One region of the Enterovibrio sp. FF113 genome, then DNA from elsewhere that is predicted to be linked to it. Evidence: predicted binding sites of a transcription regulator. Region 1 holds the regulator's gene; each other region holds the start of a gene.
The links. Region 1 encodes MetJ, which represses methionine synthesis genes. Its sites were predicted from a motif close to TTAGACNTNTANANGTCTAA; they were not measured.
Positions count from the first base shown of each region.

Region 2: a site for MetJ is predicted at 1,436-1,455, ahead of metH (methionine synthase). Genes of this name have one in related genera too.
Region 3: a site for MetJ is predicted at 2,547-2,566, ahead of metN (methionine ABC transporter ATP-binding protein MetN). Genes of this name have one in related genera too.

Region 1 is NZ_JBGONO010000004.1:153,087-157,904, forward strand. It holds gene rpmE (50S ribosomal protein L31) at 173-385, shown strand; gene ACED36_RS04700 (malic enzyme-like NAD(P)-binding protein) at 840-2,090, shown strand; gene metJ (met regulon transcriptional regulator MetJ) at 2,255-2,572, opposite strand; gene ACED36_RS04710 (O-succinylhomoserine (thiol)-lyase) at 2,781-3,944, shown strand; gene ACED36_RS04715 (bifunctional aspartate kinase/homoserine dehydrogenase II) at 3,944-4,818, shown strand, end outside.
Region 2 is NZ_JBGONO010000012.1:170,147-174,964, reverse strand. It holds gene ACED36_RS11835 (sodium:proton antiporter) at 1-1,311, opposite strand, end outside; gene metH (methionine synthase) at 1,503-4,818, shown strand, end outside.
Region 3 is NZ_JBGONO010000007.1:184,703-189,520, reverse strand. It holds gene ACED36_RS07780 (MetQ/NlpA family lipoprotein) at 1-653, opposite strand, end outside; gene ACED36_RS07775 (methionine ABC transporter permease) at 704-1,396, opposite strand; gene metN (methionine ABC transporter ATP-binding protein MetN) at 1,386-2,420, opposite strand; gene ACED36_RS07765 (TRAP transporter substrate-binding protein) at 3,388-4,497, shown strand; gene ACED36_RS07760 (TRAP transporter small permease subunit) at 4,572-4,818, shown strand, end outside.

The DNA of each region.
Region 1 (4,818 bases):
TTGAGCCGCGTGACGAAAGCGTCTCAGCATAACTTTCAAATGAATTGAACAAAAAAGTTGCTATCAAAGGTCTCCTTGATTAGAATTTCGCGCCTTACAAAATGTTTGTTAACGACGTGTGGTGCCCGATAGGCTCGGGAGAGCGACACGGCCTATATTAGAGGTTATCCCTATGAAAGCTGGTATCCATCCAGAATACGCTGCAGTAACTGCAAAATGTTCATGCGGCAACACTTTTGAATTCAACACTACTCTAGGTAAAGATATTAACCTGGACGTATGTGACAAATGCCACCCATTCTACACTGGTAAGCAACGTGTAGTTGACACCGGTGGCCGCGTTGACCGCTTTAACAAGCGTTTCGGTGCATTGGGTAGCAAGTAATATTGCAGACTCAAAAAAAAGGGTGCGAAAGCACCCTTTTTTTATTGCCGTTACAGCTTGTAAGACCTTTTCCACGGTTCAATACAGGTAGACTATGACAGTTTATCTAAGCGAACCGATAGCCTCGCTACCCTCGCTGCGTTAACATTTAAATAATTCCTATTATATCTGATGTCATTGACCTCGTAGCGTCATAGACACTGCGCACACTTATCTATTGTAAAATTCACTACACTCAAGATAAGGGAACGTGCAATGTGCTTTATTGCTATATCAATTACTTGGGATAGACGGATCGCGTTTTGGCGTGAGAAATACTTGGCACTAAGGTGACAAGGTCATCTCGACATATAAAACGTATTCCGCACCTTGTTGTTCACCTTTACCTATGCTTGTGGGCTCGGTTGGCAACAAGATTAATCAGCCAATAACTAATAAAGTCAGGAAAACAGAAATGTCTGAAGACAAACGCCAACAGGCGCTGGATTATCATGCCTATCCAGTCCCTGGCAAAATCTCGGTAGAACTTACCAAACCAGCAGATACGGTTGAAGATCTTGCGTTGGCATACAGCCCTGGTGTGGCAGAGCCTGTTCGTGAAATCGCACAAGACGCTGATAATGTTTATAAATATACAGCGAAAGGCAACATGGTTGCGGTTATTTCAAACGGTACCGCTATTCTTGGTTTGGGCAACTTAGGCCCTCTAGCGTCTAAACCTGTGATGGAAGGCAAAGCGCTTCTGTTCAAACGTTTTGCAGGTCTTGATTCGATTGATATCGAAGTGAAGCACCGCACGATTGAAGAGTTCGTTGATACCGTTGCGAATATCGCGGATACCTTTGGTGGTATCAACCTAGAAGACATTAAAGCGCCAGATTGCTTCGAGATAGAAAAGCAACTGATTGAGCGTTGTAACGTCCCAGTATTCCATGATGATCAACACGGTACGGCCATCGTGACATCGGCGGGTATGCTGAATGCGTTGGAGCTTCAGGGTAAAGAGATCGGTGAAGCAGTTATTGTGTGCTTGGGGGCAGGTGCTGCTGCCGTTGCATGCATGGAGCTTCTGATTAAATGTGGGGCACAGCGTGAGAAAATCTACATGCTGGACCGCAAAGGCGTGATCCACACTCGCCGTGATGACATTAACGAATACAAACAATTGTTCGCCAACAACACAGATAAGCGCACGCTTGAAGATGTGATTGAAGGCGCGGATATTTTCCTTGGTGTATCAGGCCCTGATCTGTTACCGCCAGACGCGCTGAAACTGATGGCAGACAAGCCAATCGTGTTTGCGTGTTCAAACCCTGATCCAGAAATCAAACCTGAGCTTGCGCATGCAGTGCGTGACGATTTGATCATGGGAACGGGTCGTTCGGATTACCCGAACCAAGTGAATAACGTGCTGTGTTTCCCGTTCATTTTCCGCGGTGCGCTCGATGTGCGTGCAAGTCGAATTAATGACGAGATGAAACTGGCTGCCGTGGATGCAATCCGCACGCTGGCGAAAGAACCTGTGCCTGCGGCAGTATTGAAAGCGGCGGGTGTAGACAAGCTGAGCTTTAGCAAGGACTACATCATCCCTAAACCGATGGACCCGCGTTTGCTGCCTCGCGTAGCCAAAGCCGTTGCGGTCGCGGCACTAGAGTCAGGCGTCGCGCGCATCGAGATGCCTGAAAACTACATGTTAGATAAGTAACTGAAGTCGGCTAAATATCGGACAGGAAAATAAGGCGAGGTGAGGATAACGACATGGTAAGCGATCCTGCCGCGAGGTGAGAAAACGCTCTGTGCTTTTTCCTCAAAAAAAGCCATTAAAAAACCAGCCAAGCGGCTGGTTTTTTTGTCATTACGATGACGAAATTAATATTCTTCTTCGTTAAACTCGATACCAAGCTCTTTCATTATGCGCTTCACTTCTGCCGGAACGCTATCCGCTTTATCCTTGCGAATATCGTCATCTGTTGGCAGTGGTTGGCCGGTGTAAGCATGCAAAAAGGCTTCACACAACAGTTCGCTGTTGGTGGCGTGGCGTAAATTATTGACCTGGCGACGTGTACGTTCATCCGTCAGGATTTTAAGCACTTTCAGCGGGATAGAGACGGTGATCTTCTTTACTTGCTCTTTCTTTTTACCGTGCTCGGCGTAAGGGTTAATATATTCGCCATTCCACTCTGCCATCGTGCACCTTCTAAGCAGTTTCATTGATAAATCGCTGTCAACACCGGAAGCATTATGTCCAGGTTGAATGAATTTCGAATTTTAGCGATATTAACCGCTATATGTAAAGACATATAGACGTCTAGAGGTATTGACGTCTTACTATTGAGTGGTTAAGGTTAACCCTATCTGCTTGTATTATGATCGCATTTTGACAGGGAAAGACACCATGAGCGACAAGAAGTCAGCCACGATTGCCGTACGCACTGGCATCACCACAGATTCTCAGCATAATGCTGTGGTTCCTCCTATTTACCTATCCACCAACTATGAATTCCCTGAGTTTGGTACAGTCCCAACCTACGATTATGCCCGTGGTGGTAACCCAACCCGCAACCTGTTGGAAACGGCACTGGCCGAGCTTGAAAACGGCGCAGGCGCGGTGGTGACCAACTGCGGTATGTCCGCCATTAATTTGCTGCTGTCTCTGCTTGGCCCTGATGATTTGATTGTCGCACCTCATGATTGCTACGGCGGCACGTACCGTTTGTTCGATTCGCGCGCCAAAAAAGGGGCGTTTAAGATTGAGTTTGTTGACCAATCTAATGTTGAAGCGTTGGAAGCAGCATTGGCTAAACAGCCAAAGCTCGTCTGGATAGAAACGCCATCAAACCCGCTACTGCGTGTGGTTGATATCGCCGACATTTCCCAAAAAGCCCACGCGGTAGGTGCTTGGGTCGGAGTGGATAACACTTTCTTGTCTCCGGTATTGCAGCAGCCATTGAACCTTGGCGCTGATTTCGTGGTGCATTCCACGACCAAGTTTATCAACGGTCACTCAGACACCGTCGGTGGTGTGGTGGTTGCGAAAGAATCTGCACTCGCTGACGAGCTCAAGTGGTGGGGCAACTGCATTGGCGCAACAGGCAATGCCTTTGACAGCTACATGACATTACGCGGTCTTCGCACCTTGAGCGCGAGAATGCGTCAGCATGAAGAAAACAGTGCCGCGGTGTTGGCATTTTTGCTACAAGAGTCGCTGGTGGATGTGATTTATCATCCATCATTGCCCGATCATCCGGGACATGAGATTGCTAAGAAACAACAAAAAGGGTTCGGCGGTATGTTGAGCTTTGAGCTAAAAGGTGGCGAAAGTGAACTGAAACTGTTCCTGGGTTCATTGAAGTTATTCTCTTTGGCTGAGTCACTGGGCGGCGTAGAAAGCTTAGTCACCCACCCAGGTTCGATGACGCATCGTGCCATGTCTGATGAAGCGCAGGCAGAAGCAGGTATCGCAGCAACACTATTGCGTTTATCTATCGGTCTGGAGGATCATACGGATTTGGTCGCCGACCTAAAACAAGCATTCAATAAAGTGAGAGAGAGTCAGTAATGAGCGCGGTTGAAGTCGTATCCCCTCAGCAGTCGCCGTCCCGCCAGCTACATAAATTTGGCGGTAGCAGCCTTGCCGATCCAGACTGTTTTCGTCGCGTGGCGAGAATTCTGGCGCAATACAGTGATGCGACAGACATTATTGTCGTTTCAGCCGCAGGTAAAACCACCAACCGTCTGATTGAATGGCTGTCTTTGCTGGATAAAGATGGGCGTCTTGCTCATGAAACCCTGCAAAGCTTGCGTAAATACCAGCAAGACTTGATTGAGAACCTGATCGAAGGTGAACAGAAACAAGCGTTGGTCGATGCGTTATACACAGATTTTAGTGCGATGGCACAGGTGGCAGAAAATCCATTAGGTGTCGCTCAGCGCGCTTGGGCGCAAGGTTTTGGTGAAGCATGGTCAGCCCGTTTGTTGTCTGCATTGCTGACTCAGCTTGATATGCCTGCCGTGAAACTCGATTCTCGCAGTTTCTTACGTGCAGAGCGTGCGGCGCAGCCAGAAGTGGATCGCGCTAGCTCTTGGCCGCTGCTTAAAGAGCAGTTGGTGCAGCACACTCATCGTCGCATTGTGATCACCGGTTTTATGGCACAAAACGCAGACGGTGAAACCGTGCTGCTTGGCCGCAATGGGTCTGATTACTCCGCCACGATTATCGGCGCGTTGGCTGACGTAAGCCGCGTGACCATTTGGAGTGATGTCGCTGGTGTCTTCAGTGCAGACCCTCGCCTTGTCGGTGACGCATGTTTGCTCCCTTTACTTCGCCTTGATGAAGCGGCAGAACTGGCGCGTCTTGCCGCGCCTGTGCTGCATACCCGCACCCTTCAGCCTGTGGCACAAAGCTGTATCGATTTGAACCTGCGTTGCAGCTA
Region 2 (4,818 bases), on a different contig from region 1:
CGTCTCAGCCTGTTTGTAAGTGCTGGGTTGTATACCCATATCGCGTTCAGCAATTTTGGCTTTTTCGATTAACTTGGTGATGGTTGAGCCTTGAATGAGGATTGAGAAAACAACAACAGCGTAGGTCATGACAAGAATGATCTCTCGCACATCGATGTTCTTCTCGGGAACAATCATATAGCCTGCAGGTACCGCCATTGCCATTGCAATCGCTAACCCTCCGCGTAGCCCCCCCCAAGTTAGAATGCGTATTGAGTATGGGTTATAGTCGCGGTAACGGTTAAAACCCAGATAGCATATCCGAATACTGATATAGCGTGCGATGAGCACTGCCGGTATGGCAAATGCCATGATGATCCAATCTTCCTTGTGGAAAGTGAAGGTCAGCATGCTAAGGCCAATTAATAAGAACAGCACTCCATTGAGGAACTCGTCAACGAGCTCCCAGAAGTGATCGAGATGATCTTCACTTTCTTTTGAAAAACCAATGTAGCGGGTCCAGTTACCAATCATTATCCCTGCCACTACCATCGCAAGAGGACCTGAAACGCCGATTAAACTTGCAAATACATACCCAGCAGTTGGAATGCCGAGTGTCAGCAATAACTCCATAGAGTGATCATCGGTATGACATATCAGATAGTGAAATAGCAGCCCTAAGAGAAACCCATAAACAATACCGCCAATGGCTTCATGCAAGAACAACTCTACCACGCCGAACGCTGTTGGTGTTTCAGAGCCAAAAGCCACTGTGAAAAGAGTCATAAAGATGACGAGGCCAAAGCCATCATTGAACAGCGATTCACCTTCAATCTGTGTTGAAATACGTCTTGGTGCATTTAGCTTCTTAACAATCGCTAAAACAGCAATTGGATCCGTTGGAGAGATGAGTGCGCCGAACAGTAGGCAATAGATAAACGCGAAAGGAATACCAATTAACTGAAAGAACAGCCAAGTTACTCCTCCAATAAAGAACGTGGAGATGAGTGTCGCTAATAGTGCGAGTACAGTTATTTCCCACTTCTGATCTTTAAGGTTTGGCAGTTTTACACCAAGACCTCCCGCAAAGAGTAAAAATCCAAGTACACCTTTTAGTAAAAAGTCGTCGAAGTGCACTTCGTTCAAAGTCTCTGCGGCAAAGTCTTTTAATTGGAACCAGTTATTATGACCGGAAATCACAATACCTAGAGAAAGGATCAGAGCACCGGCAGTGATCGCGATAGTGGTTTGCATCTGCCCTATTTTACTGTTGATAAAGGCAATGAGCATCGCTGCTGCAGCTAAGAAACAGAGAGTGGTATAGACGGTCATGGATGACCCCGTGTCGGATAATATGAGAAATTAAAATGAGTTGTAACGAAATATAAATCGATGTGATGAAGAAAACTACAACAAATCTGAGTGTTTTCGGGGATCCGTTAGAAGTGAGCCACTCATAGACGTCTAGATTTCCATTTGAGCTGTGATACTATGCGAGTAGCGAGCAATATAAGAAGGAATTTGTGGCTGTGAGTAGTAAGGACATTCTAAAAAAACTGTTGGCTGAGCGCATTCTGATTATCGATGGTGGAATGGGTACCATGATCCAGGACTACAAACTGGATGAATCTGACTATCGTGGTGAGCGCTTTTCTGATTGGCACTCGGACCTAAAAGGAAACAATGACCTTTTGGTTTTGACGCAGCCAGAGCTTATCAAGCAGATTCATGGTGAGTACCTCGAAGCAGGTGCGGATATCCTGGAAACCAATACCTTCAATGCAACCACCATCGCCATGGCTGACTATGACATGGAAAGCTTGAGTGCTGAGATTAACCTCGAAGCTGCCAAGCTAGCGCGCCAAATGGCCGATGAATGGACCGCAAAAACGCCTCAAAAGCCGCGTTTTGTTGCTGGCGTATTAGGGCCAACAAACCGAACGTGTTCGATTTCGCCTGACGTAAATGATCCGGGCTTTCGGAATGTATCATTTGACCAATTGGTTGAAGCCTATTCAGAATCCACGCGTGCATTGATTGCAGGCGGGGCTGACATCATCTTAGTTGAGACCATATTTGATACCCTGAATGCCAAGGCATGTACTTTCGCGATCGAGACGGTGTTCGATGAAGATGGCATCATTCTGCCTGTGATGATTTCTGGCACGATCACGGATGCCTCAGGTCGCACGTTATCCGGGCAAACTACGGAAGCTTTCTATAACTCTCTACGTCATGTTAAACCGATCTCTTTTGGACTTAACTGTGCGTTGGGCCCTGATGAATTACGCCAGTATGTTGAAGAACTGTCTCGCATTTCGGAGTGTTCTGTTTCTGCCCACCCGAATGCAGGCCTCCCAAATGCATTTGGCGAATATGACCTTAGCCCTGAAGACATGGCCGAGCATATTGAAGAATGGGCGAAAAGCGGGTTTCTCAATTTAGTCGGTGGTTGCTGTGGTACGACGCCTGAGCATATTCGGCAAATGGAAGTGGCAACACGAAATGTCGTGCCGCGTTCACTTCCTGAATTGCCGAAATACTGCCGTTTGTCGGGTCTAGAACCTTTAAACATTGCGCCTGACACCTTGTTCGTCAATGTGGGTGAACGTACCAACGTGACAGGCTCTGCACGTTTTAAGCGTCTGATTAAAGAAGAGCTCTATGACGAAGCGCTTGAAGTGGCTCGCCAACAAGTTGAATCCGGCGCCCAAATTATCGACATCAACATGGATGAAGGGATGCTGGATGCAGAAGCAGCCATGGTTCGCTTCCTCAATTTGTGTGCGACAGAGCCTGATATTTCCAAAGTACCTATCATGGTCGATTCCTCGAAATGGGAAATATTGGAAGCAGGCCTGAAGTGTGTTCAAGGCAAACCCATCGTTAACTCTATTTCAATGAAAGAGGGTGTTGATAGGTTCATCGAACAAGCGAAATTAATTCGTCGCTATGGTGCCGCAGTCATTGTGATGGCATTTGATGAAGTTGGTCAGGCAGATACGCGCGAACGCAAAATCGAAATATGTACCAATGCGTATAACATCCTTGTGGATCAGGTTGGCTTTCCGCCTGAAGATATAATCTTTGACCCTAATATTTTTGCAGTCGCAACTGGCATCGAAGAGCACAATAACTACGCGGTTGATTTCATTGAAGCAGTGGGCGATATAAAACGCACCTTGCCCCATGCCATGGTATCTGGCGGCGTGTCTAATGTGTCATTTTCATTCAGGGGCAATAACGCGGTCCGTGAAGCCATTCATGCAGTGTTCTTGTATTACTGTTTTAAGAACGGCATGGACATGGGCATCGTGAATGCAGGTCAGCTTGCCATCTATGATGATCTGCCGGATGAACTTCGCGAAGCGGTTGAAGACGTTGTATTGAACCGTCGTGATGACAGTACCGAACGCTTGCTTGATATTGCGGCAAACTATCGCGATAGCGGTGCGGTAGAAGAAGACCGCACCGCGCAAGAGTGGCGCGGTTGGCCTGTTGATAAACGTTTGGCGCACGCATTGGTCAAAGGGATCACTGAGTTTATTGTTGAAGATACAGAAGAAGCACGATCCAATGCGAGTAAGCCTCTCGAAGTGATTGAAGGCCCGCTTATGGCAGGCATGAACATCGTGGGTGATTTGTTTGGTGAAGGGAAAATGTTCTTGCCGCAAGTGGTGAAATCAGCCCGTGTAATGAAACAAGCTGTGGGGTATTTAGAACCTTACATCAATGCAGAGAAGCAAGCGGGTTACACCAACGGAAAAATTCTCCTCGCGACAGTAAAAGGCGATGTTCATGACATCGGTAAGAACATTGTTGGCGTAGTACTCCAATGTAATAACTACGAAATCATCGATCTTGGTGTCATGGTACCCACGGATAAAATCCTAAAAGTGGCGATTGAAGAGAATGTCGACATCATTGGTTTGTCCGGCCTTATCACACCATCACTCGATGAAATGGTGCATGTTGCCAAGGAAATGGAACGTCGCGGGTTTGATATTCCTTTGCTGATTGGCGGTGCAACGACATCTAAGGCGCATACCGCGGTGAAGATCGAAGAGAACTACCACGCGCCTGTCGTGTATGTTTCAAATGCCTCTCGTGCGGTAGGGGTGTGTTCTTCGCTCCTGTCTGACGAGCATCGCCCTGGCTTTATAGATCGTATCGCAAAAGAATATGTCACTGTTCGAGAGCAACATGCTCGCAAAAAACCGCGTACCGCTCCTATCACATTAGAAATGGCGCGTGCGAACAAGGTGCCATTGGATTGGGACGGATATACACCGCCACAGCCAAAGAAACCCGGTGTACACGTGTTCACTGATTTTCCTATCTCAGAAATCCGTCAGTATATCGATTGGACGCCTTTCTTCATGACGTGGTCGTTAAGTGGTAAATACCCGACCATTCTTCGCCATGAAGTGGTGGGGGAAGAAGCTCAGCGCGTGTTTGATGATGCCAATGAGATGCTGGATGAAATCGAACGTACTGGCATGATTAAAGCCAATGGCGTTTGCGGATTATTTCCTGCAAATAGCATTGATGATGACGTGGAAGTGTATACCGATGAATCCCGTACCGAGGTGTTGACGGTGTTGCACGGCCTGCGTCAACAAACGAAAAAGCCGAAAGGGCCGAACTACTGCTTGTCTGATTACATTGCACCAAAAGACAGTGGGAAAGCGGACTGGATTGGCGCGTTTGCGGTGACGGGGGGGATCGGTGAGTATGACATCGCAGAGCAATACAAAGCCCAAGGCGATGACTACAACGCGATTCTTGTTCAGGCAGTTGCTGATCGCTTGGCGGAAGCGTTTGCGGAATATATGCATG
Region 3 (4,818 bases), on a different contig from region 1:
AAGACACCGTCTTTTTCTTGTGAAAGACCAATAGTCGCTGCATACGTGCTGTTGATGATTGCGAGGGTCACATCGTCCAGTGAGCGTGGAAGTTGCGCCGCTTCTAGCTCAACAATATCCAAGTTCTTTGGGTTGCCTACGATATCCAGTACCGTTGCTTGAAGGCCTACGCCCTCTTTCAACGTCAGCAAGCCTTGCTCTTCAAGAAGAATCAAAGAACGGCCTAGGTTTGTTGGGTCGTTAGGTACCGCGATCTGTGCGCCATCTTGGATTTGCTCAACAGACGTCACTGTGTTTGAGTAACCCGCAATTGGGTAAACCAAGGTGTTACCTGCAATAGTGAATTTGTAACCACGGTCGCTGATCTGCTGGTCCAAGTATGGCTTGTGCTGGAAAGCATTGGCATCAATGGCGCCTTCTTCCAGTGCTGCATTCGGCGAAACGTAATCCGTAAACGTCACCAGCTCCACGTCTAAGTCATATTTTTCTTTTGCCACTTTTGCTGCGATTTCGGCAACTTGCTCTTCTGCACCCGCCATCACACCGATTTTCACTTTGGTCAGATCGACCGCTTTTTCTTCACCACAGCCAGTGAGTACTAGTGCTGACGCTAAACCTAAAGCGGTGGCGATTTTTTTAAGATTGAAAGTCATTTGCGCATCTCCTATGAGCTTAAATTTCCATTATTTTTGATTTTCTATATTTATCTGTGGTCGACCCGTTTTACGAAGTAATCACCGGCCGATTGAATCATTTGCACCAGTATGACGAGCATGACAATGGTGATCATCATGACGGTGCCATCAAAGCGTTGGTATCCGTAGCGAATGCCGACATCGCCCAGGCCACCGCCGCCAACGGCTCCCGCCATCGCGGAATAGCTCACCAGCGTGACCAAGGTGATCGTTACGCTGTTCACGATGCCAGGCAGGGCTTCTGGTAACAAAACCTTACGGATGATTTGCAGCGGTGTGGCACCCATTGCTTGCGCCGCCTCAACAAGACCTGAAGGCACTTCAATCAGTGCACCTTCCACAAGACGGGCAATGAAAGGAATAGCGCCAACAATCAAAGGCACGATGGCTGCGGCTGTACCTATCGAGCTACCCACCACAAGGCGAGTAAACGGAATGATGGCAACCAGTAATATGATGAAGGGAATAGAGCGACCAATGTTCACTATGGCCCCTAAGCTGCGATTAAGTAGCTTGTTTTCCAGCAACCCACGTGGTTTGGACAGATGAAGCAAGACACCTAAAGGAATACCAAACACAAAGCCGATGAAACCAGAGACAAACACCATGGTGAGGGTTTGGCCGAGTGCATCAATCAATAAGCCTACAAGTCGTTCGTTTTCCGCGAACCAGCCAGAAATAGCAGCAATATTAAGCGACATAACCAAGCACCTCGATGTTGACGTTGTGTTCTTTTAAGTATTCCAATGCGCGTGTGACATCTGGTGCATCACCGAAAAACTCTGCCAGCATGAGGCCGAATTTCACGCCGCCTGCGTAATCCATGTCTGCACTTAGGATGCTCACATCGATATTGAATTTGCGCGAAACTTGGCTCACTAATGGGGCATCCACGCTGGTGCCAGTAAATTCAAGACGCACCAAGGGCGGCAGTGAGCCTGTGTGTTCAACTTGCAGACGCGCTGCGTAATCTTGAGGAATCGACAGGTTTAGGGTGGCGCGAATAAAGTCGCGGGCAAGCTCGGTTTTTGGATGGGCGAAAATATCGCCGACCGTGCCTTTTTCTACCAATTTTCCGTCACCAATAATTGCCACTTCATGACAGATGCGCTTTACCACATCCATTTCATGGGTGATCAGCAAGATAGTTAAACCTAACTTTTGATTAATCGTTTGCAGCAGATTCAAAATTGAATGGGTGGTGGCAGGGTCCAAGGCGCTGGTGGCCTCGTCGCATAGTAGGACTTTTGGGTCACTGGCGAGTGCGCGCGCAATCGCCACGCGTTGCTTTTGACCGCCACTCAGATTCGCAGGATAAGTATCGTGCTTGTCTTCAAGGCCGACCAGTTCGAGTAGCTCGGTCACTTTCTTTTGGACATGTGCCTGTTCTTTGCCAGCTAATTCGAGTGGCAACGCCACGTTATCAAATACAGTGCGGGAAGAGAGCAAATTAAAGTGCTGGAAGATCATGCCGATCTTTTGGCGTTCTCGCGTCAGTTCTGACGCTGAAAGGCGGGTGAGTTCAACACCATCGACGCTCACACTTCCGCTTGTTGGGCGTTCCAACAAGTTAACAATACGAATCAAGGTGCTTTTACCTGCGCCAGATGCGCCGATAACCCCAAAAATTCTGCCCTGTGGAATGTGAAGGTCAATATCACGCAAAGCATGAATTGTTTTCACGCCCTGCTTGAATTCTTTATTAACCTGACTAATTTCGATCATAATCCATCCTGGACAAAATTGTGTTAAATAATCGTTAAAATGTAGTGATAATCGTTGCTTTTATTCCTCACTCTGGAATTTGATGCTATTTATAGTCGAACGACAAGTCAATAGGTATTTTTACGGCTAGACGTCTATACGTTTATTTAAGGGAAGCACAAAGACTGTGTTTTAAGAAATCTCAGCAAGGCAGGATGCTTACGGGGAAGGGCTCTATAGCAATACCCAAACCTGAACGGTTTGTAATTAAATTTCTGTTGTTCGTGAAACAACTGATTGGTTTTTGCACTAATGCACGTTTCTAATGTCGATTTACACTACGGTCTTTCGTTAATTCTATTCGCTTAATAAATACGATCCTACTCGACTCTTCCGCATGCAACATGCTTCAAAACCGTTGATATGTTCTCGCTCGCCTTGCATTGAGGGCATTATCGCCATCGGAAAAATCGGGTTGTGGAACGTCATTGTTTGCAGCATCGTTTTCAGGATATTGCGTTTCCAATGGCTTGGGTCTTCAAGGTGACTTTGGGGGTCATTGATGCGTTGATTTGCCGATATATGGTGACATTTAAAGATGCGTTAAGTTAACGCGAAAACGTTTTTTGTTTCGACAAAAAACACGATGACATGCCTTCCTGTGGGAAGGCATTTTCGTCTCTACCAAAAAAATGTAAACACAACGCGCAGGGATAAGGTTGACGCGGCGTAGCACGTCATTGGTCGCTCACAGAGCGCGTTATCTATCATATGTTTATATTTCTAGTGATCATTGTTTGACCAACTTCAAACAACCTTGCCCTTTTACTACTTGCTGGTTGCGATAATAGGTAAAGTTATCGCAACAAACCATTAACTCATCGGTGTGATTGATGAGTATCGTGTTAGTAAGGCAGTGCCTACTTTTAGATGTAAACCTTCAGTACTGCTAAACCTTTCGCCTTTCCCAAGCAAGGAGATAACTCTCATGTATAAACGTCGTTCGTTTCTTGCCGCAACAGCAGTCGCACTGAGTGTGCTGCTATCTGGTTGTGGTGAAGAAAAGCAGGAAGCAAGTGCGCAGGCTCAGCCAGCAGCACAAGAAAAAATTAGTTGGAAAATGGTAACGACTTGGCCGAAAAACTTCCCAGGGCTAGGTACAGGTGCAAATAACCTTGCTGAGCTAATCACCGAGATGAGTGATGGGCGTTTGGACGTGAAAGTATACGGTGCAGGGGAACTTGTTGGCGCACTGGATGTGTTTGATGCGGTATCTCGCGGCACAGCAGAACTGGGTCACGGTGCAGGTTACTACTGGAAAGGCAAAGCGCCTGCAGGTCAGTTCTTTGCAGCGGTTCCTTTTGGTCTGACAGCACAAGAAATGAACGGTTGGATCTACAACGGTGGTGGTCTTGAGCTTTGGGCTGAAGCCTATGAACCTTTCGGTATCATCCCTATGCCTGCGGGTAACACCGGTGTGCAAATGGGGGGGTGGTTTAACAAGGAAATTAATACCATTGGCGATCTAGAAGGTCTAAAAATGCGTATTCCAGGCCTTGGCGGTGAAGTATTGAAACGTGCGGGTGGTACACCAGTATTGCTGCCCGGTGGTGAGATATTCCCGTCACTGCAATCTGGCGCGATTGATGCGACTGAGTGGGTTGGCCCATACAATGATCTGGCCTTTGGTCTGCACAAAGCCGCAAAATACTACTACTACCCAGGTTGGCATGAGCCAGGTACAACGCTAGAAGCGCTGATCAACAAAGAAGCGTTTAATAAGCTACCTAAAGATCTTCAATCTATCGTTCTCGCGGCGACGCGCGTAGCGAATGCTGACATGTTGGCTGAGTTCACTGCCCGTAACAACGCTGCATTGGAAAGCCTGATTGGTGAGCACAAAGTCGAGCTTCGTCCTTACCCAGCGGAAGTGCTGAGTGAACTGCAAGTGTTGGCGGATCAAGTGGTTGCCGAGCAAGCTGAAGTGGATGAAGTGAGTAAGAAAGTGTACAACTCTTACAAATCATTCCGTGACCAAGCGATTGATTGGCATGCTATTTCTGAGCAAGCTATGTTGAATGCCCGTAATCCGCAATAACCTTTAAGAGGCTGTCTATGGCAGCCTCTTTTTCTTTTCCATTAAGCCCAAAAGGCTGAAGTTAGAGTAGTAGTATGGATACCGCCTCTCCTCGTCTTATTGCCCTTATTAAGGGCATTAATCGTTTTAGTGACTGGACAGGACGTTTTGTTTCTTGGTTCGTGTTAGCCATTGTGCTGATTACCTTTGTGGTCGTCGTTATGCGCTATTTGTTTAACTCGGGATCTGTTTTTCTGCAAGAATCCGTCCTTTATTTTCACAACTACGTCATCATGCTTGGCGCTGCTTACGCGCTGTTAAAAGGCGCCCATGTTCGCGTTG